Regions from separate parts of the Rhizobium indigoferae genome, predicted to be linked through region 2. Evidence: predicted binding sites of a transcription regulator. Region 2 holds the regulator's gene; each other region holds the start of a gene.

Region 1 (7,852 bases), 380 kb from region 2:
TCACAATAGTTGCGGGCGGTGTCGAGCGTGTGAAGGTTGGTGATGACGGTGATGCCCTCGCGCTCGTTGATATCGCGCAGCGCATCCATGACGATCTTGGCGTTCAGCGGATCGAGCGAGGCGATCGGCTCGTCGGCGAGAACCATCTTCGGGTTCTGCATCAGCGCGCGGGCGATCGCCACGCGCTGCTGCTGGCCGCCGGAAAGCGTTCCGGCTGCCTGCAACGCCGTCTGCTCGATGCCGAGGCGTTCGAGTGCCGCGATGGCATGCACGCGTTCCTCGCGGGTGAAGATGTTGAGCAGGCTCATAAGCGTCGAGCGATGATTGAGGCGGCCGAGCATGACATTGGTGAGGACGTCGAGGCGCGGGACCAGGTTGAACTGCTGGAAGATCATCGCGCAGTCGCGCTGCCAGTTGCGCAACGCCTGGCCGCGAAGCCCGGAGACCTCGACACCGGCGAAATGAATGGAGCCGGAGCTCGGCTCCTGAAGGCGGTTGATCATGCGTAGCAGCGTCGACTTGCCGGCACCGGAGCGGCCGATGACACCCACCATCTGGCCCTGAGGAATGGCGAGCGTGACGGAATCGACGGCGAGCTTTTTTCCGAAACGACGTGTGACATTCTTCAGCTCGAACATCATGCTCTTCCCTTGCGATCCAGGCCTTGGTCAGCATCGCATTAGTCCCGCTTGATGAACCTCACATGTCATATTTGTGTAAGTCCTGTCACAATTCTCCGCCCCTATATCGGGGGTTTAACCGCCGTAACGGGATAGGAAATCTTGCGCGCTCAGGTTGCGGAAATCGGAGAGCGCCTGGCGTAGCCGGTCGTGCTCCCAGTCCCACCAGGAAAGCCTGTCCATCCGTTCGCCGACCTCTCCTGGAAAGCGCTCGCGGATGAGCTTTGCCGGCACGCCGCCGACGATCGTATAGGGCGCGACGTCCTTCGAGACGACGGCGCCGGCTCCGATCACCGCGCCGTTGCCGATGTTGACGCCCGGCAGAATGGTCGCCCCGTGGCCGATCCAGACGTCGTTGCCGATCGTCACGCGGTTTGCGCGCCGCCAGGCGAAGAAGTCCGTCTCCATGTCGCCATCCGGCCAGTAGTCGGCGGCGCGATAGGTGAAATGATGCAGCGTCGCGCGCCAGGTCGGATGGTTGGTGGCGTTGATACGCACGGCGGCGGCGATATTGACGAACTTGCCGATCGTCGCACACCAGACGGAGCCGTCCTGCATGATGTAGGAATAGTCGCCGAACGTGGCCTCGCTGATGCGGCAGCGTTCAGAGACCTCCGTATAGCGCCCGAAGGTGGAATCGCTGACGGACGCCGTCTCATGAAAATAGGGCTCGATATCCAGCTTGCGGCTCATGCAGCGATCTTTCTGGGTGAGAATTGCTGGACGTCGAGGATGCGGTCGGCGACGGCTTCGCGCACCTCTTCGTCGTGGAAGATGCCGAGAAGGGCCACCCCCGCCTTCTTCTTTTCCGCGATCATGCCGACGACGACGGCACGGTTCCTGGCATCGAGCGAGGCTGTGGGTTCGTCGAGAAGCAGGATCGTATGCTCGGTGATGAAGCCGCGCGCGATGTTGACGCGTTGCTGCTCGCCGCCGGAGAAGGTGGCGGGCGGAAGCTGCCAGAGCGTTTCCGGCAGATTGAGCCTGGCAAGCAGGGCGCCCGCCTTTTCCCGCGCCGTGACGGCGTCCTCGCCGCGTGCCACCAGCGGTTCGGCAACCACGTCGATCGCCGCGACGCGCGGCACGGTGCGCAGGAACTGGCTGACATAGCCGAGCGTATCGCGGCGGACGTTGAGCACGGTGCGCGGATCGGCGGAGGCGAGATCGACGATGCGGTCATTGTGACGGATGAGGATCTGGCCGGTGTCGACGGCATAATTGCCGTAGATCATCTTGAGCAGCGAGCTCTTGCCGATGCCCGATGGGCCACCGAGCACGACGCATTCGCCCGATGCGACCGAGAAGGCGACATCGGATACGACAGGTAGCTTGATGCCGTCGCGCAGATGCATGGTGAAGCTCTTCGAGACTTCGGAAACGACGAGGGGCGTTGCCATGATTTCTTCTTCCTTGGTTTCGCCGCGTGTCTGAAAGGACGCGCAATGGCGTGCTGAATTGCTGCATAATTTTACCTAAAATCGATTCCGATTTAAGGAATTATGCAGTAGCGCTCAGACCTGCAGGATCGAGGAGACGAGCAACTGCGTGTAGGGTTCGCGCGGATCGTCGAGCACGCGGTCGGTAAGCCCGTGTTCGATGACGTAGCCGTCCTTCATCACCATCATCCGGTGCGAGAGCAGGCGGGCGACGGCGAGGTCGTGGGTGACGATGATGGCCGAGAGACCGAGATCGTTGACGAGGCCGCGGACCAGATCGAGCAGGCGCGCCTGCACCGAGACGTCGAGGCCGCCGGTCGGCTCGTCCATGAAGACGAGGCGCGGCCCGGTGACGAGGTTGCGGGCGATCTGCAGGCGCTGGCGCATGCCGCGGGAAAAGGCGCGCGGCTGATCGTCGATGCGGTCGGCGTCGATCTCGACGCGTTCGAGCCAGTCGATCGCCGAAGCGCGGATCTTGCCGTAGTGCCGGTCGCCGATCGCCATCAGCCGTTCGCCGACATTGGCGCCGGCCGAGACGGTCATGCGCAGGCCATCGGCCGGATTCTGGTGTACGAAGCCCCAATCGGTGCGCATCAGGAAGCGCCGCTCGGCCTCGTTCATGCGGTAGAGGTCGCGGTAGCTGCCGTCGCGCATGTGATATTCGACGCTGCCGGTGCTGGGCAGCAGCCGGGTGGAGAGGCAGTTGAGCAGCGTCGTCTTGCCGGAGCCGGACTCGCCGACGATGGCAAGCACTTCGCCGGGCCAGAGCTCGAAGGAGACGTCGCGGCAGCCGATACGGTTGCCGTAGAATTTCGAAACGTCATGGACTTTGAGAAGCGGGGTATCGCTCATTCTGCAGCCTCCCGGGCCAGCATCTCGCCGGCATGTCCGTGCGCGCGGCGGTCTTCGCAATGATCGGTGTCGGAGCAGACGAACATCCGCCCGCCCTTGTCGTCGAGAACCACTTCGTCGAGATAGACATCCTCCGCACCGCAAAGGGCGCAGGGTTTATCGAAACGTTGGATATCGAAGGGATAGTCCTCGAAATCCAGGCTGACGACGTCGGTATAGGGCGGAACCGCATAGATGCGCTTCTCGCGTCCGGCGCCGAAGAGCTGCAGCGCGTCCGACATGTGCATCTTCGGATTGTCGAATTTCGGCGTCGGCGACGGGTCCATGACATAGCGGCCGTGGACCTTCACCGGATAGGCGTAAGTCCGCGAGATGCGGCCGTTATGGGCGATATCCTCGTAGAGCTTCACATGCATGAGACCGTATTCTTCGAGCGCGTGCATCTTGCGCGTCTCGGTCTCACGCGGCTCGAGGAAGCGCAGCGGCTCGGGGATCGGCACCTGGTAGACGAGCACCTGCCCGACCCCGAGCTTTTCTTCGGGAATGCGGTGGCGCGTCTGGATGATCGTCGCATCCTTGGTATGCGTCGTCACCGCGACATTGGCGACCTTCTGGAAGAAGGCGCGGATGGAAACGGCGTTGGTCGTATCGTCGGCGCCCTGGTCGATGACCTTCAGCACGTCATCAGGTCCGATGATCGAGGCCGTCACCTGCACCCCGCCGGTGCCCCAGCCGTAGGGCATCGGCATTTCGCGCGAGGCGAAGGGCACCTGGTAGCCGGGAATGGCGATTGCCTTCAGGATGGCCCGGCGGATCATGCGTTTGGTCTGTTCGTCGAGATAGGCGAAGTTGTAGCTGGCCAGATCGGTCATTCGGCGGCTTCCTTCATGTCTTCGCCACCGTTGCGGGCGGCTTCGAATTCGCGGCGCATGCGGCGGACGAGATCGAGTTCGGCCTGGAAATCCACATAATGCGGAAGCTTCAGGTGCTCGACGAAGCCCGTCGCCTGGACGTTGTCGGAGTGCGAGATGACGAATTCCTCGTCCTGTGCCGGCGCGGTGATATCCTCGCCGAGCTCTTCGGCGCGAAGCGCCCGGTCGACCAGCGACATCGCCATCGCCTTGCGCTCGCTCTGGCCGAAGACCAGGCCGTAGCCGCGGGTGAATTGCGGCGGCGCCTTGGCCGAACCCTTGAACTGGTTGACCATCTGGCATTCGGTGATCTGGATCGTGCCGAGCGAGACGGCGAAACCGAGTTCCGGCACGTCGAATTCCACCTCGACGTCGCCGATGCGGATTTCACCGGTGAAGGGGTGGTTACGGCCGTAGCCGCGCTGGGTGGAATAACCGAGCGCCAGCAGGAAGCCCTCGTCGCTACGGGCAAGCGCCTGTAGGCGCAGATCGCGGGTCATCGGGAATTCCATCGGCTCGCGGGTCAGATCGCCGATCTCATGATCTTCCGGCATGTCGCCATCGGCCTCGATCAGGCCCGCTTCGCCGAGGATTTCGGAGACGCGCATGACGCGGCCGGTCTCGGCTGCACGCTGAGCGGGCGTCTCGACTGCCTCGTCCGAAAGCAGTGTGGGATCGAGCAGCCGGTGGGTATAGTCGAAGGTCGGGCCGAGGAGCTGGCCGCCCGGCAGATCCTTGTAGGTCGCCGAGATGCGGCGTTCGATCGTCATATCAGCCGTGTCGAGCGGCCTGGAATAGCCGAAACGCGGTAGCGTCGTGCGGTAGGCGCGCAGCAGGAAGATCGCCTCGATCATGTCGCCGCGTGATTGGCGGATGGCAAGTGCTGCGAGCGTGCGGTCGAAAAGCGAGGCCTCGGCCATGACGCGATCGACGGCGAGCGCCAGCTGCGCCACGATCTGTTCGATGCCGATCGCCGGCAGCGAACGGTCGCCGCGGCGGCGGTCGGCCAGCAGGCGGTGGGCATTGGCGATGGCGGCCTCGCCACCCTTGACGGCAACATACATGAGCTCAGATCTCCGTTGCTGTGATCTTGGTGGTGCGCGGCAGGCAGAGGAAACGCTTGCCCGCCGTCAGCACGATGTCGACGCCGCGCGGAAAGAGCGCACGGTTCTCGGTCCAGAGCCGCAGGAAGGTCTCCGGCAGGCCGATGGGCGCGATCTCCGTCACGCTCTGGATGCCCGGACCCATCAGGGCCAGCCTGCGGCCGCCCTCGAGTTCGGCGAGTTCGATGACAACGGTCGTCGAGCGGTCGGGATATTCCTGCGTGCCTGATGCAAAGAGGCCGAAGGAGGAAAGTGCGGTGCCGGCCTCGGTGAAGGCAAAACGCGCCTCGGCCTTTTCGGTGGTCAACGGCGCGCCGGTATGGAAGCCGAGCCATTCCGGCACGGCGGATCTCGCCAGTCCCTGGGAAAGCCAGACGGGTGTGTCGTGGTCGCAAAGCGTCAGCGCGATCGTGCCGGCGGCGATGCCGAGCGGTGCCGGCGGAGCGACATCGGGCTGAACGGTCTGGATCGTGCCGGGGCGGGCCATGCCGTCCATCAGCATCTTGAAGACGCTCTGGGCATGGAAGACCGGCTCGGCAAAGCCGCCGGTCAGAGCTTCTGTCTTCAGGCCCATCAGTTGTCTCCCCGCACCATGGTGAAGAAATCGACGCGTGTCGCCGCCGTCTCGTCCGTCTTGCGGCGTTCGGCATCGGCGATCCGTTCGGCGATCGGCAAAAGCAGTGCCTGTTCGACAAAATCCTTCGTCGCGTCCTCCTGCCAGAGCGCGTCGAAGATCGCCGCAAGCTGGGCCTTCTCGCGGTCGGTGCCGAGCGCCTGCGCATGGCCGACCGAGCCGGAGTCGAGCCGGACGGTGGCCCGCGTCACGGTCACTTCGCCCAGATTGAAGGGAGCGCCGCCGCCGCCGATGCGTCCGCGCACCATCACCAGCCCGGTCTCCGGTCCGCGCACCTGATGGGCCACAGGCTTTTGCGGCAGCGCATCGAAGACCGCTGTGAGTTCGCTGCGTTCCGCACGCGCCAGCAGATCGGCGGCGCGTTTCCGCCCAGATGCCGTCTGTGACGCAGCGTCTTTCCTGTCCGCTGGTATCATCGCCGCTTCCCTTAAAATGTCTATTGATATAGACAACCATACAAGATACATTTAGCTCTAAATCGATGTCGTGACAAGCGTGTGACATCTACAGCGCCGCGCGTCTTTTCAGACGCGCAAAGGACGCTGTAGCACTTTGAATTGCTGCATAATTCGATCCTGAAATCGGGATCGTTTTCAGGATCGAATTATGCAGAAGGCGAGAAATGGCGGGCAGGGGTGGAATGGCGGGATTGAAGCAGGTGCAAAGGCAAACCGGCGTGGCGCTCTGGCGCCAGATCGCCGATCGGATTCGCGTGGCGATCAGCAACGGAGCCTATGACGAAACGGGCATGGTACCGCCGGAAACCATGTTGGCGGTGCAATTCGGCGTCAACCGGCATACGGTGCGCAGTGCGCTGGCGGCGCTGGCGCAGGAGGGGATCGTCCGTGCGGTACAAGGTCGCGGCACGCTGATCGAACGCAAGGAGCGGCTGAATTTCCCGATCACAAGGCGCACGCGCTTTACCGCCGGCATTGGCGATCAGGCGCGTGAAATGCGCGGCCTTCTGCTCGATGAGGCGAAAGAGGAAGCGAATGCAGAGGTCGCCCGCTGGCTGGGCCTGAAGCAGGGTGAGCCAGTGATCCGCCTGGAAACATTGCGCCAGGCGGACAAGCGGCCGGTTTCAAGGGCGACGAGCTGGTTTCCGGCCGAACGCTTCGCCGGTATCGGCGAGGCGTACCGGGCGGGGGAATCGATCACCAAGGCTTTCGCCGAACTCGGCCTGCCGGATTATGTCCGGGCGACGACCGAGGTGACGGCCGCTCATGCGAGCGCAGCCGATATGGCCGATCTCGAACTCACTCCCGGTGCCATCCTTCTGATCGCCAAGGCAATGAATACCGATCTCGACGGCGTGCCGGTGCAATATTCGATCAGCCGTTTCGCGGCCGACCGGGTGCAGTTCACCATCGAGAACTGAGCGCCTTTCCCCGCCGAAGCGGGGAAAGATCAGCTGAGATCAATGCGCGCCAGACATGTCGCCGAGCACTTCCTTTGAAGCGACGGTGGAATCCGCCTTCAGCTTGTAGACCATCGGCACGCCGGTCGCGAGGTTGAGGGCGAGCACGCCTTCTTTGTTCAGCTTGTCGAGCACCATCACCAGCGAGCGCAGCGAATTGCCGTGTGCGGCCACCAGCACCTTCTCGCCCCTGAGCACGCGCGGCAGGATCTCGGTGAGGTAGTAGGGCCAGACGCGGGCGCCGGTGTCGCGCAGGCTTTCGCCGCCGGGAGGCGGCACGTCATAGGAACGGCGCCAGATGTGCACCTGTTCTTCGCCCCATTTGGCGCGGGCATCGTCCTTGTTGAGGCCGGAGAGATCGCCATAGTCGCGCTCGTTCAGCGCCTGGTCGCGGATCGTCTGGAGATCGGGCTGGCCGACCTTGTCGAGGATGAGTTTCAGCGTGTGCTGCGCACGCACCAGCACCGAGGTGTAGGCGACGTCGAATTTGATCCCGTATTCGGCAAGCGCCGTACCGCCGGCATTGGCTTCCTGGATGCCGAGCTCGGTCAGATCGGGATCCTTCCAGCCGGTGAAGAGATTCTTCAGGTTCCAGTCACTCTGGCCGTGGCGAACGAGGACGAGGGTACCGCTCATGAATATGCCTCCGTAGTATCGTTATGAGGAAGAAAGCCCGAGCACGTCGAGCATGGAATAGAGACCCGGCTTCTTGTCGCGCGCCCAGAGCGCCGCCTTGATGGCGCCGCGCGCAAAGATCGAGCGGTCGGCCGCGCTGTGCGACAAGGTGACGATTTCGCCTTCTCCCGCGAAAAGCACGGA
Region 2 (7,852 bases):
GCCTTGGCGTCGCGCTGATCGGCTCGCTCTATCTGATGCTGATCGTGCTCGTGCTCGCTCTGCCGATCGGCGTCGCCGCCTCGATCTATCTCGAGGAGTTCGCGCCGAAGAACAAGCTGACGGATCTGATCGAGGTCAACATCAACAACCTCGCCGCGGTTCCCTCGATCGTCTACGGCCTGCTCGGTCTTTCCGTCTTCATCAACTTCATCGGCCTGCCGCGCTCGGCTTCGCTGGTCGGTGGCCTGGTGCTGACGCTGATGACCCTGCCGACGATCATCATCGCCACGCGTGCGGCACTGCGCGCCGTGCCGCCGTCGATCCGCGCCGCAGCCCTTGGCCTTGGTGCTTCGAAGATGCAGATGGTGTTTCACCATGTTCTGCCGCTCGCCATGCCCGGCATCCTCACCGGCACGATCATCGGCCTGGCACATGCGCTCGGCGAAACCGCGCCGCTGCTCTTGATCGGCATGGTTGCCTTCGTCGCCAACGCGCCGACGACACCGCTCGATCCCTCGACGGCTCTGCCCGTGCAGGTCTATATGTGGGCCAACGAGGCCGAACGTGCCTTCGTTGAGCGTACTTCGGGTGCCATCATCGTCCTGCTCCTGTTCCTGATCGTCATGAACATGGGCGCCATCCTCTTGCGTCGTCGCTTCGAGCGCCGCTGGTAAACGGAGTTAAACATCATGAACATGTTGACGGAAGCTGCAGTTGAAAAGGCGCTGGATCACAAGATGAGCAACGTCCCGTATAAGATGATCGGAAAGGATGTCTCGGTTTACTACGGCGAAAAGCGCGCGCTTTTCGATGTGAACCTGAACATCCGCGAAAACACCGTAACCGCCCTGATCGGCCCGTCCGGCTGCGGCAAGTCGACCTTCCTGCGCAGCCTCAACCGCATGAACGACACGATCGACGGCTGCCGCGTCACCGGCAAGATCACGCTTGATACCGACGATATCTATGATCCCGATATCGACGTCGTCGAACTTCGCGCCCGCGTTGGCATGGTCTTCCAGAAGCCGAACCCGTTCCCGAAGACGATCTATGAAAACGTCTCCTACGGCCCGCGCATCCATGGCCTTGCCAAGTCGAAGGCCGATCTCGACCAGATCGTCGAGACCAGCCTGCAGCGCGCCGGCCTCTGGAACGAAGTCAAGGACCGCGTGCACGAATCCGGCACCGGCCTGTCGGGCGGTCAGCAGCAGCGCCTCTGCATTGCCCGTGCCGTTGCCGTCAGCCCTGAAGTCATCCTGATGGACGAGCCCTGCTCGGCGCTCGACCCGATCGCCACCGCCAAGGTCGAGGAGCTGATCCACGAGCTGCGCGAGAACTACACGATCGTCATCGTCACCCACTCCATGCAGCAGGCCGCGCGCGTCTCGCAGCGCACCGCCATGTTCCACCTCGGCAATCTCGTCGAGGAGAACGACACCGACAAGATGTTCACCAATCCCGACGATCCGCGCACCCAGGACTACATCATGGGTCGCTTCGGCTGATTTTGGCGACACCAAGCCTTCCCGTTATTCGAGGATAAAGCCCCATGGCATCGACACATATTTTTTCTGCCTATGATGATGATTTGAAGTTCCTGTCCAGGCGGATTTCCGAAATGGGCGGCCTGGCCGAGCAGATGGTCAGCGAAGCCGTGCGCGCCCTCGTCAATGGCGATACCGCGCTGGCGCAGAAGGTCATCTCCGACGACGTGATCCTCGATCACGCCGAACGCGAAATCGGCGACAAGGCGATCGTCACCATCGCCCGCCGTCAGCCGATGGCTTCGGACCTGCGCGAAATCATGGGTTCGATCCGCATCGCCGCCGATCTCGAACGTGTCGGCGACCTCGGCAAGAACACCGCCAAGCGCGTCATCGCCGTCCAGAGCACCGGCGTTCCCCGCAAGCTCGCTCGCGGCCTCGAGCATCTGTCCGAGCTGGCGCTCGTTCAGCTCAAGGAAGTGCTCGACGTCTACACCAATCGTTCCGCCGACAAGGCGAATGCGATCCGCGAACGGGACAATGAGATCGACGCGATGTACACCTCGCTGTTCCGCGAGCTCCTGACCTACATGATGGAAGATCCGCGCAACATCACCAGCTGCACACATCTTCTCTTCTGCGCCAAGAACATCGAGCGCATCGGCGACCACGCCACCAACATCGCCGAGACGATCTATTACATGACGACAGGCGCGCAGCCGGAAGGCGACCGTCCGAAGGACGACAGCGCCAACACCGTCGGCGCGGTCACCGAATAACCGCCCACACCCCGCCACTTGCGTGCGCGCCCATCCGGGCGCGCAAGAGGTCGCAGCCAATTTCTAAATTTGCGCAGGATGCATTGCTTAAATCACCCCCGGTTTAAGGATCATGCGCGAGGAGACCGACACGCATGATCCCGAGAGTTGCAGTTGTTGAAGACGAGGAAGCCCTCAGCGTGCTTCTTCGCTACAATCTCGAAGCGGAAGGCTTCGAGGTCGATACCATCCTTCGTGGCGACGAAGCCGAAATGCGGCTTCAGGAGCGCACGCCCGATCTGCTCATCCTTGATTGGATGCTGCCTGGCGTCTCCGGCATCGAGCTCTGCCGGCGTCTGCGCATGCGGCCGGAAACCGAGCGCCTGCCGATCATCATGCTGACGGCGCGCGGCGAAGAGAGCGAGCGTGTTCGCGGATTGTCGACGGGTGCCGACGATTATGTCGTCAAGCCCTTCTCGACCCCCGAACTCGTTGCCCGCGTCAAGGCGATGCTGCGGCGCGCCCGCCCCGAGGTGTTGTCGACGGTGCTGAAATGCGGTGACATCGAGCTCGACCGCGAGACCCATCGCGTCCATCGCAAGACCCGCGAAGTCCGCCTCGGCCCCACCGAATTCCGCCTGCTGGAATTCCTGATGTCGTCGCCGGGCCGGGTCTTCTCCCGCTCGCAGCTTCTCGACGGCGTCTGGGGCCACGATATCTATGTCGACGAGCGCACCGTCGACGTCCATGTCGGTCGCCTGCGCAAGGCGCTGAATTTTTCCAACATGCAGGACGTCATCCGCACCGTCCGCGGCGCCGGTTATTCGATGGAAGCCTGAGGGCTTCCATTTGAGTTGCTGACAAATCCCTGGCAAAACCGCGACGTCATCCTCTGCCTCGTGCCGAGGATCTGTGCACGCCAAATTAAGCATTTGAAAATAAATTCTTTTCCGCCTGAGAAATTGGGGTGAACAGATGCTCGGCACAAGGCCGAGCATGACGGAGGAAAACCTGAGCTTCCATCCAGCAACAAAAAACGGGCCACTCGGCCCGTTTCTGCATTCTAACGATGGTCAGCCCGCTCAGCTGGCCCGCGCGGCCGCCCGGCGGCGTTCGTTGACCGGCTGGTAGGCAAGCTTCTGGTGGTAGCTGCAATAGGGCGAATTGTCGGGGGATTCGCAGCCGCAGAAATGGAAGTCGTCCTTCAGCGGATCGCCGACCGGCCACTTGCAGGTGCGTTCGGTCAGTTCCGTCAAGCCGAGGCGTCGGGAAATCGGCACGACCACGTTGCCTCTCGGCACGTATTCCATTTCCTCGATCGTTTCGATCTCGATCTCTTCCTTCAGCATGGTCGCGCCCTGCTGGCGGGTAACGGTGCGCGTGGCGACCCGTGAGGCATAGTTCGGCGCGCGCGGCGCCGATGTATTGCGTTTCGGCGTTCGTGCGGCGGTGTTGGTGCCGCCGGCCTTGGCACGGCCCGGAAGGCTCAGCCGGTGCACTTTGCCGATGACCGCATTTCTGCTGACTCCGCCAAGCTGCGCAGCGATCTGGCTGGCGCTCAGTCCTTCGGCCCAAAGTTTCTTGAGTTTCTCGACCCGCTCGTCTGTCCAGTTCATGCCCTGTCTCCACCTTTTGCGTTGGTGATGGCAGAATCCCTCACCGTTGTCCCGGGAGCTCCGAAACAAGAAACGCTTGATCAATTTTGGTGACTAGTTCCGCCGCATGCAGTCTAGTAATTGATCTTTAACCTAGTGTGAGGCTGACTCCGTGACAAGAGTCGCATGAATCCGGATGAATCGAATTCGTAGTTTTCCCCAACTTGCTGCCTCTGCGTGGCATTTCTGCAATAATGCCTGTTGAAGACTGAAAATGCCGCTGTACACCCTTGCTGCATACGCTAAGGGCGCAGTTTTGTTGACATTGCAGCGCGAAAAGGAAATAGTGCCACTCGCCGCCGCAAGGCGGCATTTTTGATTTTTCGGGCCTGGTTTCCTTAGCCGGAGTCATTGCCCGGCAACTTGATGGAGATCGCGCCATGGCTGAAGCCGCGCCGCTTTATGACACCTATTCTCGTGCCCCGCTGCGGTTCGAGCGAGGCGAGGGCGTGTGGCTGATCACCGAAAGCGGCGAGCGATATCTCGATTTCGGCGCCGGCGTTGCCGTCACCTCAGTCGGCCACAGCAATCCGCATGTCGTGGGCGCACTGAAGGAGCAGGCCGACAAGGTCTGGCACCTGTCGAACATCTATGAGATCCCCGGCCAGGAGCGTCTGGCAAAACGGCTGACGGACGCCACCTTCGCCGACAAGGTGTTCTTCACCAATTCGGGTGCCGAGGCGCTCGAATGCGCGATCAAGACGGCGCGCCGCTACCAGTTTTCCAAGGGCCATCCCGAGCGCTTCCATATCATCACCTTCGAAGGCGCCTTCCACGGACGGACGCTGGCGACGATCGCCGCCGGCGGCCAGGAGAAATATCTCGAAGGCTTCGGCCCCAAGGCGCCGGGTTTCGATCAGGTGGCTTTCGGCGACATCGAAGCGGTGCGCGCCGCGATCACCGATGCCACGGCTGGGATTCTCATCGAGCCGGTGCAGGGCGAGGGCGGCGTCCGTCCTGCCACCACCGAATTCATGAAGGCGCTCCGCCAGCTCTGCGACGACCACGGCCTGCTGTTGATCCTCGACGAGGTCCAGACCGGCGTCGGCCGCACCGGCAAGCTCTTCGCCCATGAATGGGCGGGCGTCACCCCCGACATCATGGCTGTCGCCAAGGGCATCGGCGGCGGTTTTCCGCTCGGCGCCTGCCTTGCCACTTCAGAGGCCGCCTCCGGCATGAAGGCCGGCACGCATGGCTCGACCTATGGCGGCAATCCGCTCGCCATGGCCGTCGGCAGTGCCGTGCTCGACATCATCCTTGCCGATGGCTTCCTCCAGCATGTGCGCGACGTCGCACTGGTCTTCCGCCAGGGCCTCGCCTCACTGAAGGATCGCTACCCCGATGTGATCGAAGATATCAGAGGCGAGGGGCTGTTGCTCGGCATCAAGGCTGCCGTTCCCTCCGCCGAATTGCTGCAGGCGATCCGCGCCGCCCATCTGCTCGGCGTACCCGCCGGCGACAACGTCATCCGCCTTCTTCCGCCCCTCGTGGTTACCGCCGAGGAAGCCCGCGAGGGCCTTGCCCGCATCGAGCGCTCCGCCGAAAGCATTCGCGCCTCCAAGGTCAAGAAGACGGCTTGAAGAGATTGCCGCCTTCGGGCGCAGCACAGGTAAGAAGACGATATGAGCCCTAAACATTTCCTCGATCTTTCGGCGGTCACATCAGCCGATCTCAGAACCATCATGAACGATGCGCTCGCCCGCAAGCAGGCCTTCAAGGCCGGCAAGGGCGACAAGCCGCTCGCCGGCAAGATGCTGGCGATGATCTTCGAGAAGCCGTCGACGCGCACCCGCGTCTCCTTCGACGTCGGCATGCGCCAGCTCGGCGGCGAAACGCTGTTCCTGTCCGGCACCGAGATGCAGCTCGGCCGCGCCGAGACGATCGGCGACACCGCCAAGGTGCTGTCGCGCTATGTCGATGCGATCATGATCCGCACCACCGAGCATTCGCGGCTGGTCGAGCTTGCCGAGCATGCGACCGTGCCTGTGATCAATGCGCTGACGGATGACACCCATCCTTGCCAGATCATGGCCGACATCATGACCTTCGAAGAGCACCGCGGCCCGATCAAGGGCAAGACCATCGCCTGGACCGGCGACGGCAACAATGTGCTGCATTCGCTGGTCGAGGGTGCCGCGCGTTTCGGCTACCGCATGAACATGGCCGTACCCCTTGGCTCCGAGCCCAAGGATCACTATCTGAACTGGGCCCGCAATGAGGGCGCCGAAATCATGCTCTGCCATGATGCCGACCGTGCGGTCGCCGGCGTCGATTGCGTGGTGACCGATACCTGGGTCTCCATGAATCAGGAACATCGGGCCCGGGGTCACAATGTCTTCCAGCCTTATCAGGTCAACGCGGCCTTGATGGCCAAAGCCGGCAATGATGCATTGTTCATGCATTGCCTGCCCGCCCATCGCGGTGAGGAAGTGACGGACGAAGTGATCGACGGTCCGCAATCCGTGGTCTTCGATGAGGCGGAAAACCGTCTTCATGCGCAGAAGTCGATTCTTGCTTGGTGCCTGGGCGCGATCTGAACCATAATCGGACGTCGCGAGTCACAAACTCGCGACCGCGTGAGCGAAGGGCACGCTGGCCCATCGCTCTGAAAACTAGGAGTGAAAGCCATGGCAGAAGCTGCAGCCGCCCTCGGCCAGTTTGATTTCGCCGGCGATGACCATGTCGTCCCCTTCCAGGTGGAGGGGCTGGATGTGCGCGGTCGCGCCGTCCAGCTCGGCCCGATGCTCGATGCGATCCTCGAGCGCCATCATTATCCCGCACCTGTTGCCCGGCTGCTTGCCGAAGTCGTCGTGCTGACGGTGCTGCTCGGCACCTCGCTGAAGTTCGACGGCAAGTTCACGGTGCAGACCAAGGGCGATGGCCCGGTCGATCTCCTCGTCGCCGATTTCTCGACGCCGGAAAATGTCCGCGCCTATGCCCGTTTCGATCAGGCGCTGCTCAATAAGGCCATCGAGTCTGGTGAAACCGAGCCGGAGCAACTGCTTGGCAAGGGCGTGCTCGCCTTCACCATCGACCAGGGCAAGTTCAGCCAGCCTTACCAGGGCATCGTCGCGCTCGACGGTACCACGCTGGAAGAAATTGCCGGCGTCTATTTCCGCCAGTCGGAGCAGATCCCGACGCGCGTCCGCCTTGCCGCCGCTGAACTCTTCGATCGTGACGATGCGGGCAAGCCGCGCCATCGCTGGCGGGCAGGCGGCCTCGTCGCCCAGTTCCTGCCGGAAGCGCCGGAGCGCATGCGCCAGCCGGATCTCCACGGCGGCGACGGCGACACCGGCAACCGCCCGCATGGCGAGGACGATGCCTGGGTCGAAGCCCGTTCGCTAGTCGAGACCATCGACGCCGATGAACTCACCGACCCGCTTGTCGGTACCGAACGGCTGCTGTTTCGCCTGTTCCACGAGCGCGGCGTGCGCGTCTATGAACCGCGCGCCGTCTTCGACCGCTGCAGCTGCTCGCGCGACAAGATCAAAGGCGTGCTGAAGGGCTTTTCGGCCGAGGAGATAGAAGCCAGCCAGGAAGATGGCGAGATCGCCGTCACCTGCGAATTCTGCTCGACCACCTACCGCTTCGAGCCGGCCGAGCTTCAGCCGGCGGAGTAGGCTCGGTTCGCATTGACGGCTGCCCCTCACCCTAACCCTCTCCCCGTAAACGGGGCGAGGGGACGTGCCCTGCGAGAGTTGGGTGAGGAACGGAGAGGTCGCGGCATGGTCCCTTCGCCCCGTTTACGGGGAGAAGGTGGCGGCAGCCGGATGAGGGGCCAGTGTCGGCGATCTCTTGGGCAGAGGTGTACGGCCTATGGCGTCACACGTCAGTTGAGCACGCGCAGCAGCCCGGGGGAATCCAGCGAGAAGGCGGGGATGTCGACATCGAACATCTCGCCTTCATCCGTTTCCATCTGGTAATGGCCGAACATCAGCCCGGAGGGCGTGTCGAG
Region 3 (7,852 bases), 710 kb from region 2:
TTCTCGAGATGCTGTTTGCGATCGAGCATCTGAGCGTCGTCGGCGGTCTGATGATCGTTGCGATCCTGGGGCGGCGAACCGCTGCGGTTCAGGCGCCTGTTTTAGCCGGCGCCTGAACGATCGGATCATCGGCGTCGGGGAACAGTCAAAGCTCCCCAACGCCGGAGGCGGGCCTGGGGATGTCAGCTCTTCCGGTCGGCGATGAAATGCGCCGCGGCGGTGAGGATCGAGGCGCGAGGGCCGTAGGGGGCAAGCAGCGCCTCGGCATCGCGGACATGCTCACGGAGCTGGGCTTCGGCCCATTCCATGCCGCGAAGAGCTATAAGTGTTCCCTTGCCGCGGGCCGCATCCTTGCCGGTTGCCTTGCCCATGGTCGCGATGTCCGAGGTCAGGTCGAGAATGTCGTCTGCAAGCTGGAAGGCAAGACCGATCTTTTCGCCGAAGGCGCGCAGGCGGCGGCGATCTTCCGGCGGGCTTGCCGAGATGACGGCGCCGGCTTCACAGGCGAAGCGGATCAGCGCACCGGTTTTCATCGCCTGCAGGCGGATGATGCCGGCTTCGTCGGGGGCCTGGTTTTCTGCCGCGAGATCGAGCGCCTGGCCGCCGGCCATGCCGCCGAGCCCGGCTGCGCGGGCAAGGGCCAGCACCAGCGATGCCTTGCTGGTATCGGGAAGGGTCGTTTCCGGCGCAGCGATGATGTCGAAGGCGTAGGTCAGCAGGCTGTCGCCTGCGAGGATTGCCGTCGCTTCGTCGAACTTGATGTGTACCGTCGGTTTGCCGCGGCGCAGGTCGTCATCGTCCATGGCCGGCAGGTCGTCATGCACGAGGGAATAGCAGTGAACGCATTCAAGGGCGGCGCCGACGCGAAGTGCCGCCTCTGCGTCGCCGCCGAGAAGAGCTGCACTTTCGACGACGAGAAACGGGCGCAGCCGCTTGCCGCCGTTCAGCACGGCATAATGCATGGCATCGCGCAGCGTCTCGGGCCTGGCGATTTCATCGGAAAGGCTGCTCGGCGAGAGCAATAGGTCGAGCAGCGCCTCGATCTCGTGGGCGTTGTTCTTCAGCCTCGTCTCGAAAGTGTCCCGGTTCGCGTCCATGGGCGCTGTTTGGCATGAGCGCCCACGGGCTTGCAACGGAATTGTCGATGGCGGCAGCAAGATTCGCCACGCACTCTGGCATAAGCTCTGCACAGGCGTTATGAGAACGACAGGAGCGAAATCGGACTTGGGGACATTGGATATAGCGCCAGAGAGAGAGGACAGCGTCGACATGCCGGCTCGTCGGCGATGGTTCGAAGACCGGCGTGTGTTGAAACGCATTGTTCTTGCCGTGCTGATCTTGCTGATCCTTCCCTATGCACTGATCTTTTTCTATCTGCTGCCCTTCATTCACCCCGTCTCGACGCTGATGCTGCGCGATCTCGTGCTGCTGCGTGGTTACGACAGGCAATGGGTGTCGCTTGATGACATCGCCCCGGTTGTGGTGCAGTCGGTGATGATGTCGGAGGACGGGCAATATTGCTTTCACGGTGGCGTCGACTGGGCGGAAATGCGCATGCTGGTCGAGGATACGCTGAAAGGTCAGGCGACACGCGGCGGCAGTACCATTCCGATGCAGACGGCGAAGAACCTCTTCCTCTGGAACAGCCGCTCCTTCGTGCGCAAAGCGCTGGAACTTCCGCTCGCGGTGACCACGGATTTCGTCCTGTCGAAACGGCGGTTGATGGAAATCTATCTCAACATTGCTGAATGGGGTCCCGGCATCTACGGCATCGAGGCCGCGGCCCAGCATCATTTCAAGGTGCCGGCCTCGAAGCTGACGCGGCGCCAGGCATCGCTGCTTGCCGTCTCGCTGCCGAACCCGATCGACCGCAATGCCGGCAAGCCTGGACGAGGCCTTCGCCGGCTGGCCGGCGTCATCGAGAGACGCGCACAAGGTTCAGGCGACTACATCAGGTGCATCTATGATTGACATCAGAACTTGTCGTTAGAGCAGGATGTCGTCCGAAAACCGCTCACACTTTTCGGCATCATGCTCTAGAAGCGGCAAGTGTCATCTGACATTCTTGGTTCTGCCATATGGGCGAATGCAGTCCAACCAGAGCCCCCGAGTCGCCCATGACCACCACGACGTTTTCGCCCGAACTCCTCCTTTATTCGAAGAGGCATAATCCGACCCCGCCCGTCCATCTCGGCAGCCGCTATCGCAAGGTCGGCGGCTTTCTGCCGGAAGCCGGCAACACCATCGTCTGCCATCTCGAGAAGGGCTCGCAGACGCAGACGGCGCTGATCGAGGCGCGTGAGAAATATCTGGCGATGCCCGAGGCCCCGCAGTTCCTCTTCACGCCGATATCAAGCATTCACATGACGCTTTTCGAAGGTGTCATCGAGACCAGGCGCCGGCAGGATTCCTGGCCGGGCGACCTCCCACTCGATACGCCGATCGAAGACATGACCGCGCTGATGGCGGCCAGGCTCGAAGGTTTCTCGATGTTCGATCCCTTCAAGGTCGCCATCGTCGACGCTCGCCCATCGGGCCTGCTCGTCGACGGGGCGACGGAGAACGACCGCAGGGTCATGCGCGCCTGGCGCAATGCGCTGGCTGATCTTCTGGGCTATCGCCAGCCGAGCCATGAGGAATACAAGTTCCACATGACCTTTGCCTATGCGATCGAACGGCTGGAGGATGAAGCCTTGCCGCGCTGGCAGGCGATGCTCGATGAGGTGGCCGACGATATCCGCCGCAAGGCCCCTGTTCTCGAGCTGACCCCGCCGGCATTCTGCGTGTTCGAGGATATGAACCATTTCCACGAATTGCTGATTTTCGATTTCGAAGCCTGAACGGGAGAGGCCCATGGATAAACCGACGCTGTACATTGCCAACAAGAACTACTCTTCCTGGTCGTTCCGGCCCTGGATGGCGCTGACGGGCGCCGGCGTCGATTTCGAGGAAGTCCTGATCCCCTTCGACTATCCTGGTGGCAATCCCAATATCAAGGCGATTTCGCCGACCGGGCGGGTGCCGATCCTGCAGCACGGCGCATTGAAGATCTGGGAATCGCTGGCGATCATCGAGTATGTCGCCGAGCTTTATCCGGACGCCGGCCTTCTGCCGAGGGATCGTGCCGAGCGGGCGCTCGCCCGTTCGGTTTCGATGGAAATGCTCTCGAGCTTCCGGGCGCTGCGTAGCGCCTGCCCGATGAATATCCGCCGGCCGAAGGGCAAGATCGCGCTGCCGGATGGTGTCGACGCCGATATCAGCCGCATCGAGACGATCTGGCGCGACCTGCTGCAGCAATCCGGCGGACCATTTCTGTTTGGCGCGTTCAGCGGGGCGGATGCGATGTTTGCGCCTGTCGTCAACCGGTTCGACATCTACGATCTCGTCAGCCGAAACGATATCCTGGCCTATATGGAGACCATGAAGGCGCATCCGGCCTGGCGGAAATGGGAAGAGGCGGCCCGCGCCGAGCCTTGGATCGTGCCGGAAGACGAAGTCTGAGCCTGGAATCATCGGCTTCGCAAAAAATACGTATGGGGACTGGTCAAGGCCACCCCTTGCATGTATAAGCGCGCCAAATTCCGAAATCGCGACATGTCCGTTTCGGCCGCCAGTCTGGCCGTGGGAATGTTTTGCCCGCAAGTGGAGTAAGTGAAATGGCTGTACCGAAGAGAAAAACAAGCCCGTCCAAGCGCGGTATGCGCCGTTCGGCAGACGCACTGAAGGCTCCGACCTACGTCGAAGACAAGAATTCCGGCGAATTGCGCCGCCCGCATCATATCGACCTGAAGACCGGCATGTATCGCGGCCGCCAGGTCCTGACGCCGAAGGAAAGCGCATAATTTCCCGATCCGGCTTGTCCGATCGAAGTTTCAAGGCCGGCGTCATGCCGGCCTTTTGCATTTCGACAATATAATATTTGCAATGACTTGCAGTCAGACAACGGTTTGCGGCAGTATTCTTCTTGCGCGCTACTGTGCCGCGCGTCTTTTCAGACGCCAAGGACGCTGTAGCACTTTGAAGCTACGCATCATGCTTTCCGAAAATCGCATCCGATTTTCGGAAAGCATGATGCGCTGGGAGATTGCCGATGATAGCCGCCATGCCCCTGATGATTATCCCGTTTATTCTTTACAATCTGGCGATGCTGGGCCTGATGGGCGATGGCGGCATTCCGGCACTGCAGCATGATATCATCGTGCTGTCGATGATCTCGGGCGCGATCTGGAGCATGGCGCTCGGCGATCTTTTCATCGTCATCGCACTTGTCGTGCTGTTCTTCGAAATTCTCAAAGCGACCAGAACCGGTCCCGGCAATCTCGTCAACCACATGTTGTCGATGCTGGTCTTCATCGCCTTCCTGGTCGAGTTTTTGCTCGTCCGGGATGCTGCGACGCAGGTATTCTTCATTTTGATGACGATCGCTCTGATCGATGTCATCGGCGGTTTTGCCGTGTCGATCCGAAGCGCCGGGCGGGATGTCTCGATCGGACTATAGGTTGTCGAGCTTGTTCTGAAGGGCGCGGAGCTGTTCCTTCAGCTCGTCGATATCCTTGGCCTCGGCCTTGCGGCTTTCCTTGGCAGGCGGCGTCATGAAGGGCGAGAACATCTGCATCGCCTGCTGAAACAGCTCGGTGTTGCGGCGAACATGGTCCTCGACCATCTGCATCGGCAACTGCAGGTTCTTGCCGAGCGGCGTTTCGCCGAAAGCGCGGGTCACCTGCTCGCGCATCTGGGCTTGTTGTTCGGTGAAGGAGCGCATCGAATGTTCGAGAAAGCTCGGCACGACCATCTGCATCTGGTCGCCGTAATAGGTGATGAGCTGGCGCAGGAAGGAGATGGGGAGCAGTGTGTTTCCGGTCTTTGATTCCTGTTCGAAGATGATCTGGGTCAGCACCGAATGGGTGATGTCATCTCCGCTTTTTGCATCTTGTACGGTAAATTCTTCGCCCTTCTTCACCATCTCCGCCAGGTCTTCCAGCGTCACGTAAGTGCTGGTGCCCGTGTTGTATAGGCGGCGATTGGCGTATTTCTTGATAACAATCTGACCCTCATGCTTCGCCATATCAGTCTCCTGAACCCCCGTCTGATTTATGGATATTCCTCCAGTTGAGACTGTAAACGCAAAAGAAGGCCGGTGACAATCTCTTTGTGCGATGCGGCAAACCTTTCACAGAGCAGATGAATCGGGCTTTCGCGGGCTGCTGCCGAAAAATGACGGCAGCCGGTCTTCGCGTTTGACTTGTGCTCCAAGCTTTGCCAGTTTCCACTTATGTAAGTGAGACGAAAACGAGGAGCGTCCCCATGAGCAATCCATCCATCGTCATCGCCAGTGCAGGGCGAACAGCAGTCGGCGCTTTCAACGGCGCTTTCGCGACGGTTCTCGCGCATGAGCTCGGGGCGGCCGTCGTCAAGGGCGCGCTCGAGCGCGCCGGCGTCGATCCCGGCGAGGTGGACGAGGTGATCCTCGGCCAGGTGCTCTCCGCCGGCGAGGGCCAGAACCCGGCCCGCCAGGCGGCGATGAAGGCCGGCATTCCGAAGGAGGCGACCGCTTGGGGCGTCAATCAGCTTTGCGGCTCGGGGCTGCGCGCGGTTGCGCTCGGCATGCAGCAGATCGCCACCGGCGACGCCAAGATCATCGTTGCCGGCGGCCAAGAATCCATGTCGATGGCCCCGCATGCCGCGCATCTGCGCGGCGGCGTCAAGATGGGCGACATGAAGATGATCGACACGATGATCAAGGACGGCTTGACCGACGCTTTCCACGGCTACCACATGGGCATCACCGCCGAGAATGTTGCGCGCCAGTGGCAGCTTTCGCGCGACGACCAGGATCAATTCGCCGTCAGCTCGCAGAACAAGGCGGAGGCAGCGCAGAAGGCCGGCCGCTTCGTCGACGAGATCATCCCTTACGTCATCAAGACACGTAAGGGCGACGTTACGGTCGATGCTGACGAATATATCCGTCACGGCGCCACGCTGGAGGCGATGGGGAAATTGCGCCCGGCCTTCGACAAGGACGGCACGGTTACGGCCGCGAACGCGTCCGGCCTCAACGATGGTGCCGCTGTGGCGGTGCTGATGAGTGAAGCGGAGGCAGTCCGGCGCGGCATCCAGCCGCTCGCTCGCATCGTTTCCTGGGCAACGGCAGGTGTTGATCCGCAGATCATGGGCACCGGACCGATCCCGGCTTCGCGCAAGGCGCTCGAGAAGGCCGGCTGGTCGGTGAACGATCTCGATCTCGTTGAAGCCAACGAGGCCTTCGCGGCGCAAGCCTGCGCCGTCACCAAGGATCTCGGGTGGGATCCGTCGATCGTCAACGTCAACGGCGGGGCGATCGCGATCGGCCACCCGATCGGCGCCTCGGGCGCGCGCGTTCTCAACACGCTGCTGTTCGAAATGAAGCGCCGCGGTGCGAAGAAAGGTCTTGCCACGCTTTGCATCGGGGGCGGCATGGGTGTGGCCATGTGCTTTGAAGCGCTTTAAATAGCATACGATCCATGTTTGATTGAAGATCCCGCCACGCGGCGGGGCAAAAAACAAAAGGGGAGCGGAACATGAGCAGAGTGGCTGTGGTCACTGGGGGTACACGCGGCATCGGCGCGGCAATATCCATGGCACTGAAAAACGCCGGATACAGGGTCGCGGCCAGCTATGCGGGCAACGACGAGAAGGCCAAAGCCTTCCATGATGTCACCGGCGTTCCGGTGTTCAAATGGGATGTTTCGGATTACCTCGCCTGCGGCGAGGGAATTGCCAGGATCGAAAGCGAGATCGGGCCTGTCGAAATCCTCGTCAACAATGCCGGCATCACCCGCGACGCGATGTTCCACAAGATGACGCAGCAGCAGTGGCACGAGGTGATCAATACCAACCTCACCGGCCTGTTCAACATGACGCATCAGGTCTGGACCGGCATGCGTGACCGCAACTTCGGCCGTATCGTCAATATATCGTCGATCAACGGGCAGAAGGGCCAGATGGGCCAGGTGAATTATTCGGCGGCCAAGGCGGGCGATCTCGGCTTCACCAAGGCGCTGGCCCAGGAAGGGGCAAACAAGAACATCACCGTCAACGCCATTTGCCCCGGTTACATCGGAACGGAAATGGTGCTTGCCGTGCCGGAGAAGGTGCTGAATGAACGCATTATTCCGCAGATCCCCGTCGGTCGTCTCGGCGAACCGGAAGAGATCGCGCGCTGCGTCACCTTCCTCGTCTCCGACGATGCCGGCTTCATCACCGGTTCGACGCTGACGGCCAATGGTGGACAGTATTTCGCCTAGGCAATTCCATTCCTCGAGTCGGTAATACGGATTATCGGCAGATTCAAAGCGATGACGCGCCGGGAGACGCGCCATCGCTTATTTCATTTGCTGGATCAAGACCGGCGGTCGGTGTTTGGATGTCGCTGTTTCCGAACTCTGGCTGGGACTTTGGCGAGCGAGCGGTCTCCGCTGCTGAGGGCTGATATCGCGGTCGTCAGGAAAGCCGATGCGATGAGAGCGGCGACGAGGGAATTCAGGAAAATCTGGATCATGGAAACGTTCCTTTCCGGTGCGCCGGGCGGCTCTGCCTGTCCGTTGCGCTCGTGAAGGAGATATGGGCCTGCCCGTTGGGCGGCGGTAGATTCGACTTTCGCAACCGAGTGTCAACGACTCGTTGACGGGTGTGAGCGGCAAAGAAAACGGGCGCCGAAGCGCCCGTCGGGAGTCCGATATGCCTTTGCCGATTAGCGGCAACGAGCCTCGTAGCGGCGGCCGTAGCGGTCGCGATAGACGCAGTAGCCGCGGCGTTCGACCGAATGACCGATCAGAGCACCGGTCAGACCGCCTGCAACGGCGCCGACGGCTGC
Region 4 (7,852 bases), on a different replicon from region 2:
CGCCGGGATAGCGGCAGTATGGCGTGTCAAGATCACGCACCAGATCAAGGACATCCTGCCGGAATCCATCCTCATCGGCCGTCGGGTGTCCGGGCTCATAAATGCCCCCGTAGATCGCCCTGCCGAGATGCTCGAGAAATGAACTGTAGAGCCTGGAGTCAATGGTCGCGATGCGGAAATCGCGGTGAACCACAACGTTCGTCTTCAACGGATCCTCCCGTTTATATATCAGATATTTTGTTTTCTTGCCTCTAACTTGATATCAGGAATGTTGTTCTGTCAACCAAGTTGCGACTTTAATCATACTAATAAGGATTTCAGAAAAAAGCGTCTAATTACAGTTACTTGGATGACTTTATCGGTCGTCGCAACTGGAAAGAATCGTGATATTTAAATCAAGATTTCCGATTTTGAGTTTTCAGACGTGTAGCCGCATGATGATATCGCGGCCGTGATTTCCGAAGCCGCGACCGAAAATATTGACGCCGCCGGTATGGCCGGCATTTTCTGCGATGCCGACCCGGAGCCGGATGGAGGAATGCTGGGCAAGCGCGAGATCGCTGAGCGTGACATTCGAGGCGGCCATACCGTCGATGAAGGTGCCGCGCGTGGAGATCCGCCAGGTCTTCATCATCCCATATTGCGAGCCCTCGAGCTTCCACCATGCCGGCGTGAAGGCGCCGCGCTTGTCGCCGTAATCGCCAGGGGACGTCCAGGTTCCGATCGCCATTCCATTGACCCAGAGCGTTATATCCGAAGGCCAGTCCGGATTGGTGCCCGGCACCTCGGACGACAGCTCCAGCGAGAACTCTATGGCGCGGATATCCTTGTTTAACACCTTGGCGTTGTTGGGGAATTTATATTCCACATATCCCCGGCCGAACCAGACGAGCCCAGCCTGCATGCGCTGCGGATCGAGGAAATAGTCGGGGACATCGAGGGGGCCGATGACGCTCTCGGTGGAGCAAAGACCGCACGGCGCATGGACGTCGCAACTGGTGTAGAGCCCCACAGGCATCTCGACTTCGATGATATTATTGGCCCTTTGGGCTGCACTTTCCTCGAAGCTGATCAGAATTTCGCTGTAGATCGCCGAGCAGATCTTCTGGTTTCCCTTCCGGGCCTTCGTCAGCTGGGAATCGACCAGCCGGGCGTCTTCCAAAATCTGGATCCCGGTGGCGACAGTCGATTGAGGAAGAGAAAGGGCACGCGCGATATCGTTGATATTCATTGGTCCCTTGGCGCAGAGCAGCTTGAGCATCTCCAGCCGCGCCGGCGCCGAAAGCGCGCGTATCGCATCATTATTCTCGCCGGCGGCAATGGTCAAAAACGAGCGTTCCATCATTCCCCCACTATTTCCGATGAAATGATGTATATCTGAAATTATGATACATCAAGTGGAAATGCGTCGACGGGTTTGATTGTTATTGTTGAGAAAGACGTCATTGGTCCTGGGCATTTCTTAAAATTCCAGGCGTCCTAATGCCCGGTCGCCTCGGGCTGCAGATCGGCATCGGTCAGGGTTTTGAGGAAAGCGACGATGTCGTCGATTTCGGGATCGGTGAGGGCAGGCGCGTCGCCCGGCTTCCTGCCGAAGGGCGGATCCTGGTTGAGGTTATCCCAATAGGCCTGCGGCAGGTCGTCATATTTCCGAACCGTGCCATCTGAATTTTTCGGATACCAACGGCCGGGATCGTTGTCGCGCGTCGCATAGAAGGAGACGACGTCGCGCAGCGAGTGGAAATAGCCGTTGTGGAAGAAGCTCTGCTTCAGCGCGACATTGCGCAGCGTCGGGGTGCGGAACAGACCGCAATATTTGCCACGTCCGGCAAAGTCGGTGCGTTGGGGACCGCAGAGACCGAGATCATGATAGTTCGGATCGTTGTTGGCCGGGATCGCCATGTTGCGCGGTGCGGCAAGCCCGAGGAAGCCGAAATCGGAAAATTGCGGCGGCTCGCCGTCATTGGCGGGTTCGCTTAAGTGACAGCTCGAACAGTTGCCCTTGGCTGGGTCCTCGAACAACTGCCGTCCGCGCAGTTCCTGCGTCGTCAGCGTCGCCTTGCCGGCGAGAAAGGCGTCGTAGCGGCTGGAATAGGGATAAAAATCCGGGCCGCTCTGCTCGAAGGTGGCGAGCGCCTCGGCGGCGGCATCAAAGGCATCCTTAGAATTGTCGAACACCGTTTCGCCGAAGGCCGCCTTGATGTCGTCGGCATAGGCGGCCTTGCGCAGCTTCGCCACCACCTGGGCCGCATCCTTGTTGCCCATTTCGAAAGGCGAGAGCAGCGGGATCTTCGCCTGATCGGCACCGTGATCGACCCGGCCGTCCCAGGTCAGGCCGCCCGTCGGGCCGTTGTCGACGCTTTCGTCTCCCTCGTCCTCGGAATCGTAATAATGCTCGGTGAAAGCAGGTACCGATTGCAGGTAACGCAGCGTCGGAACAGCGCGCAACCCCGGCTGGTCCCGATGTTCGCCGCCCATTTCGACCGGCATGGCCGATGCCGGGCCGAAGGCGTGATTGGGATCATGGCAGGACGCGCAGGCCTGCAAGCCAGAGGCCGACAGCGAGGTATCTGAGAATATCTTGCGGCCAAGTGCGGTCAGCGTTTCGGCTCGGGCGAAGGCCTCAGCGCGCGACATCGGTCCGGGATGAACGCCGACAGCAGGCGCCGCGCTGCTTTGCCGCAGGGGAAGAATGGCAAGACCAAGCGCCACGGCACCCATGCCGACGGCCAGGCCGGAGCGCACAAGCCAGATGATCTTCGTCGTCATGATAAGGATTCCAATAAGTTAGTACTGGTTTCCGCCATGATCGAACCTCGCTGCAACAAATTGATGACGGCCAGTCTCCTGCGGCATCACGGCAACCCTGATGTCACAAAGTTGATAGACGGCCGGAATAGCGTCCGAACGCCCCCCGAGCGTTCTCCGCTCCCTCTAGCCAACGCCCCTAGCCATGAGGTACCACCCGTGACAAGACTGAAACTCCTCCATTCGATCTGTCTCGCCGGATCGGCCATCGTGCCGTTCGCGGTGGCGACGGCAGCCCATGCGGCACCGGCCGGTTACGACAAGATCGACAATGTCGTCGTCATCTATGCCGAAAACCGTAGTTTCGATAATCTCTATGGCAGTTTTCCCGGCGCCGACGGGCTCTCGAACGCGACCGCCGATCGCGCACGCCAGCTCGACCGCGACGGCCAGCCGCTGTCCGAACTACCGCCGGCCTGGGGCGGCCTCACCGCCAAGGGTGTCTCGCCTGCCGTCACCGAGGCGCAGTCGGCCCATCTCGCCAACGCCTCCTTCGCGATCGACGATCCGCAGGGCTTCGCAGAGGCGCCTTCGGTCATCACCCGCGACCTCTGGCATCGCTTCTACCAGGAGCAGATGCAGATCGACGGCGGCAAGAACGACAAGTTCGTCGCCTGGGCCGATTCCGGCAGCCTGGTCATGGGCCATTACGACGGCTCCATCCTGCCGATGTGGCAGGTCGCCAAGAAATACGTCATTGCCGACAATTTCTTCCAGGGCGCCTTCGGCGGTTCTTTCCTCAACCATTTCGCGCTGGTCTGCGCCTGCACGCCCTATTATCCCAACGCCGACAAGAGCCCGGCCAAGCCCACCATCGCCAAGGTGGATGCGGATGGCACGTCGCTGACCGTGGCGGAGAACGCCCCGAAGTCGGCGCTGGACGGCGCACCGAAATTCGTTTCCGACGGCACGCTGACGCCTGACTTCTACGCCGTCAACACCATGCAGCCGCCCTACCAGCCGAGCGCCAATCCGCCGGCCAAGGATGGTGACGCGGCCTATGCCGATCCGGCGGCGGCAACGACGCTGCCGCCGCAGCATGAAATCACCATCGGCGACCTGCTGTCGCTGAAGGGTGTCAGCTGGGCCTGGTATAGCGGCGCCTGGCAGGCAGCCCTTGATGGCAAGAATGCCACCCCGGTGCCGAACTTCCAGTTCCATCACCAGCCGTTCAACTATTTCGCCAATTTCGCGCCCGGCACGCCGGCGCGTGCGGATCATCTGAGGGATGGTGGCCTAGGCGGTGAAGCCTTCCTTAGGGATATCGACGACGGCAAGCTGCCGGCGGTTTCCTTCTACAAGCCGCAGGGCAACCTCAACGAACATGGCGGTTATGCCGATGTTTCGAGCGGTGACCAGCATCTTGCCGATGTCGTCTCCCACCTGGAGAAGAGCCCGCAATGGGGCCATATGCTCGTCATCGTCACCTATGACGAGAATGGCGGGTTCTGGGATCACGTCGCGCCGCCGAAGGCCGATCGCTGGGGCCCGGGCAACCGCATTCCGGCCTTCATCATCTCGCCCTTCGCCAAGGGCGGCATGGTCGATCATACGCAGTACGACACGACGTCGATCATCCGCTTCATCACCGCGCGCTACGATCTGCCGGTGCTGCCCGGCATCGTCGCCCGCGACAAGGCGCTGCGCAACAACGACCGGCCGCCGATGGGCGACCTGACTGCCGCGCTCGACCTGACGCATTGACCGATTATGAGCCGCCCCGGCGCTGGCCGGGGTCGCTTTCCCTTCAGGCTTACCGTCACCGCCGCAGCAGCGGCCGCAATGCCGCCTGCGTTTCCTTCAGCAGCGGCAGATAGCGCTCCTTCATCTCCGCCGCCGGGACGAGAGCAGCCGGCGCGCCGATATTGATCGCCGCGACCGTTTCGCCACGGTCGTTGTCGATAGGCACGGCAATGGAGCAGAGGCCGATCTCCAGCTCCTGATCGATGATGGCGTAACCCTCAGTGCGGACGCGGCGGAATTCGGCGATCAGCTCATCCGGATCGGTTCTGGTATTTGCAGTGTTTTGTTTCAGCTCGCTGCGGGCCAGGATCGCGCGGGCCTCGCTCTCGGTAAGGGCTGCGAGCAGCACGCGCCCCATCGAGGCGCAGTAGGCGGGCAGGCGGCTGCCGGGGGTGAGATTGATCGACATGACGCGGCGCTGCGAGGCGCGGGCGATATAGACGATGTCGGTGCCGTCGAGCACCGAAGCCGAGGCGCTCTGGCCGGCCTTTTCCGAGAGAAGATCGAGATGTGGCTGCAGCAGCGCCGGCAGCGGCGTCGCTGAGAGATAGGCATGGCCAAGGCGCAGGATCTTCGGCGTCAGCGTGAAGAACTTGCCGTCATAATCGGCATAACCGAGTTCGGCGAGCGTGAGCAGCGACCGACGCACGGTGGCGCGGTCAAGCTCCGTCAGCTTGGCGGCCTCGGCAATGGAAAGCCGCTGCCGCGTTTCACCGAACGCTTCGATGACCTTCAGGCCGCGGGCAAAGCCGCTGACGAAATCCGTTTCGCGCATGGGTCCAGTCTCCAATGGATTCATTCACTTTGTGCGATATATGAACAAATGTCAAATATCGCACAAATACATTGCCGCTTGGCCCGCCGCTCTTTATGTCTACCCCAGAGGACGGGATGGAGAGTTCCCGATCGCATAGCCAAGGAGAGATCCCGCATGGACAAGACAGTCGGGAGCACGGCGGAAGCCGTCTCTGAGATCGGTGATGGCGCGACCGTCATGATCGGTGGTTTTGGTGGCTCGGGCGCGCCGATCGAGCTCATTCATGCCTTGATCGACAAGGGCGCCAAAAACCTTACCGTGATCAACAACAATGCCGGCAACGGGCGCATCGGTATCGCCGCGATGATCGATGCCGGCATGGTGCGGAAGATGATCTGCTCTTTCCCGCGTTCGTCGGATCCGCGCGCCTTCACCGACAAATATTTGGCCGGCGAAATCGAGCTCGAGCTTGTGCCGCAGGGAACGCTTGCCGAGCGCATCCGCGCCGGCGGGGCCGGCATCCCGGCCTTTTATACGCCGACGGCCTACGGCACCGAACTGGCCAACGGTAAGGTCATCGCCGAATTCGAAGGCCGTCACTACGTGCAGGAGCGCTGGCTGAAGGCCGACTTCGCGATCGTGAAGGCCGAGATCGGCGATATCCAGGGCAACCTCACCTACAACAAGGCCGGCCGCAACTTCAATCCGCTGATGTGCATGGCCGCGGCGAAGACCATCGTCCAGGTCTCATCCATCGTGCCGGCCGGCGGCATCGATCCCGAACATGTGGTGACACCTGGTATTTTCGTCAACCGCGTTGTCGCCGTCCCCAGTCCCCAGCAGGAAGAAGAGCTCATTCGAGCCGGAGTGGCCTACGTATGACCATCGACACTCGTGAAGACATCAAGCTTTCCAATGCGCAGATCGCCTGGCGCGCCGCGCAGGATATTGCCGATGGCGCCTATGTGAACCTCGGCATCGGCTTTCCCGAAATGGTCGCCCGTTATCAGCCGCCCGGCCGTCAGGCGATCTTCCACACCGAAAACGGCATCCTGAATTTCGGCGAGCCGCCGGCGGCAGGAGAGGAAGACTGGGACCTGATCAACGCCGGCAAGAAGGCGGTGACGCTGAAGCCGGGTGCCGCCTTCTTCCATCACGCCGACAGCTTCGCCATGGTGCGCGGCGGCCATCTCGACGTTGCGATCCTCGGCGCCTATCAGGTCGCCCAGAATGGCGATCTCGCCAACTGGCGGGTGGGCAGCAAAGGGGTGCCGGCCGTTGGCGGCGCCATGGACCTCGTGCATGGTGCCAAGCAGGTCTGCGTCATCACCGAGCACGTCACCAAAACAGGCGAGCCGAAGCTGGTGGAGAAATGCACCTTCCCGCTGACCGGCGTTGGCTGCATCACCCGCATCTATACCAGCCATGCCGTCATCGACATCGTGAAGGAACGCTTCGTTCTGCGCGAGAAGCTGGCCGCTATGTCGCAAGAGGAATTGCAGGCCATGACCGGTGCGCCGCTGCACGTCGAGGGCCCCGTCGGCGACCTCGTCGTCCCCAAACTCTGAGGAAAAGCCATGACCGAAGCCTTTATCTGCGACTATGTCAGAACGCCGATCGGCCGCTTCGCCGGCTCGCTGTCCCAGGTGCGCGCCGACGACCTCGGTGCGATCCCGCTGAAGGCATTGATGGCACGCAACAGCGCCGTCGATTGGGAAGCTGTCGATGACGTGATCTTCGGCTGCGCCAACCAGGCGGGCGAAGACAACCGCAATGTCGCGCGCATGTCGGCCCTGCTTGCCGGCCTGCCGATCGGTGTTCCGGGCACGACGATCAACCGGCTCTGCGGCTCCGGCATGGATGCCGTAATCACGGCGGCGCGCGCCGTCCGCTCCGGCGAGGCCGAGCTGATGATCGCTGGCGGCGTCGAGAGCATGTCGCGCGCGCCCTTCGTCATGCCGAAGGCCGAGACGGCCTTTTCACGGGCCGCCGAAATCCACGACACGACGATCGGCTGGCGCTTCGTCAACCCGCTGATGAAGAAGCAATATGGCGTCGATTCGATGCCGGAGACGGGTGAGAACGTCGCCGCAGACTATCATGTCAGTCGCGAAGACCAGGATGCATTCGCGGTGCGAAGCCAGGCGAAGGCGGCTGCCGCCCAGGCGAACGGACGGTTGGCAAAGGAGATCACCCCGGTGACCGTCCCGCAGCGCAAGGGCGATCCCGTTATCATTGACAAGGACGAGCATCCGCGCGTGACGACGATCGAAACGCTGGCGAAACTCGCCACGCCCTTCAAGAAGGAAGGCGGCACGGTGACGGCTGGCAATGCCTCCGGCGTCAATGACGGGGCAGCGGCGCTGATCGTCGCCTCCGAAGCGGCGGCGCGGAAATATGGCCTGACGCCGATCGCCCGTATCCTTGGTGGCGCGGCCGCCGCCGTTCCGCCAAGGGTGATGGGTGTCGGGCCGATCCCGGCCTCGCGCAAGCTGATGGCACGGCTCGGCATGACCGCGGAGCAGTTCGATGTGATCGAACTCA

Evidence for each region. Region 2 encodes PhoB, which activates phosphate uptake and scavenging genes when phosphate is short. Its sites were predicted from a motif close to TGTCATNNANCTGTCAT; they were not measured.
Region 1: a site for PhoB is predicted at 6,103-6,119, ahead of phnG (phosphonate C-P lyase system protein PhnG). Genes of this name have one in related genera too.
Region 3: a site for PhoB is predicted at 2,051-2,067, ahead of U5G49_RS21375 (DUF1868 domain-containing protein). Genes of this name have one in related genera too.
Region 4: a site for PhoB is predicted at 2,822-2,838, ahead of U5G49_RS25300 (acid phosphatase). Genes of this name have one in related genera too.

What each region holds. Positions count from the first base shown of each region.
Region 1 covers NZ_CP140635.1:4,660,112-4,667,963, forward strand. Annotated here, with positions in the region: gene phnC (phosphonate ABC transporter ATP-binding protein) at 1-638, opposite strand, end outside; gene U5G49_RS22795 (DapH/DapD/GlmU-related protein) at 756-1,373, opposite strand; gene phnL (phosphonate C-P lyase system protein PhnL) at 1,370-2,077, opposite strand; gene phnK (phosphonate C-P lyase system protein PhnK) at 2,192-2,968, opposite strand; gene U5G49_RS22810 (alpha-D-ribose 1-methylphosphonate 5-phosphate C-P-lyase PhnJ) at 2,965-3,840, opposite strand; gene U5G49_RS22815 (carbon-phosphorus lyase complex subunit PhnI) at 3,837-4,943, opposite strand; gene phnH (phosphonate C-P lyase system protein PhnH) at 4,948-5,556, opposite strand; gene phnG (phosphonate C-P lyase system protein PhnG) at 5,556-6,032, opposite strand; gene phnF (phosphonate metabolism transcriptional regulator PhnF) at 6,257-6,994, shown strand; gene U5G49_RS22835 (2,3-bisphosphoglycerate-dependent phosphoglycerate mutase) at 7,034-7,669, opposite strand; gene dapB (4-hydroxy-tetrahydrodipicolinate reductase) at 7,691-7,852, opposite strand, start outside.
Region 2 covers NZ_CP140635.1:177,206-185,057, forward strand. Annotated here, with positions in the region: gene pstA (phosphate ABC transporter permease PstA) at 1-674, shown strand, start outside; gene pstB (phosphate ABC transporter ATP-binding protein PstB) at 690-1,505, shown strand; gene phoU (phosphate signaling complex protein PhoU) at 1,550-2,263, shown strand; gene phoB (phosphate regulon transcriptional regulator PhoB) at 2,398-3,081, shown strand; gene U5G49_RS00945 (GcrA family cell cycle regulator) at 3,325-3,858, opposite strand; gene U5G49_RS00950 (aspartate aminotransferase family protein) at 4,278-5,477, shown strand; gene argF (ornithine carbamoyltransferase) at 5,520-6,434, shown strand; gene U5G49_RS00960 (Hsp33 family molecular chaperone) at 6,525-7,517, shown strand; gene apaG (Co2+/Mg2+ efflux protein ApaG) at 7,727-7,852, opposite strand, start outside.
Region 3 covers NZ_CP140635.1:4,335,437-4,343,288, reverse strand. Annotated here, with positions in the region: gene U5G49_RS21390 (DoxX family protein) at 1-116, shown strand, start outside; gene U5G49_RS21385 (polyprenyl synthetase family protein) at 183-1,097, opposite strand; gene mtgA (monofunctional biosynthetic peptidoglycan transglycosylase) at 1,234-1,971, shown strand; gene U5G49_RS21375 (DUF1868 domain-containing protein) at 2,118-2,840, shown strand; gene U5G49_RS21370 (glutathione S-transferase family protein) at 2,854-3,501, shown strand; gene rpmF (50S ribosomal protein L32) at 3,657-3,842, shown strand; gene U5G49_RS21360 (hypothetical protein) at 4,091-4,498, shown strand; gene phaR (polyhydroxyalkanoate synthesis repressor PhaR) at 4,493-5,065, opposite strand; gene U5G49_RS21350 (acetyl-CoA C-acetyltransferase) at 5,305-6,486, shown strand; gene phbB (beta-ketoacyl-ACP reductase) at 6,558-7,283, shown strand; gene U5G49_RS21340 (YMGG-like glycine zipper-containing protein) at 7,730-7,852, opposite strand, start outside.
Region 4 covers NZ_CP140636.1:310,033-317,884, reverse strand. Annotated here, with positions in the region: gene arfA (arabinosylfuranosidase ArfA) at 1-208, opposite strand, end outside; gene U5G49_RS25310 (ArsR/SmtB family transcription factor) at 419-1,345, opposite strand; gene U5G49_RS25305 (cytochrome-c peroxidase) at 1,480-2,769, opposite strand; gene U5G49_RS25300 (acid phosphatase) at 2,968-4,512, shown strand; gene U5G49_RS25295 (IclR family transcriptional regulator) at 4,568-5,326, opposite strand; gene U5G49_RS25290 (3-oxoacid CoA-transferase subunit A) at 5,483-6,190, shown strand; gene U5G49_RS25285 (CoA transferase subunit B) at 6,187-6,876, shown strand; gene pcaF (3-oxoadipyl-CoA thiolase) at 6,886-7,852, shown strand, end outside.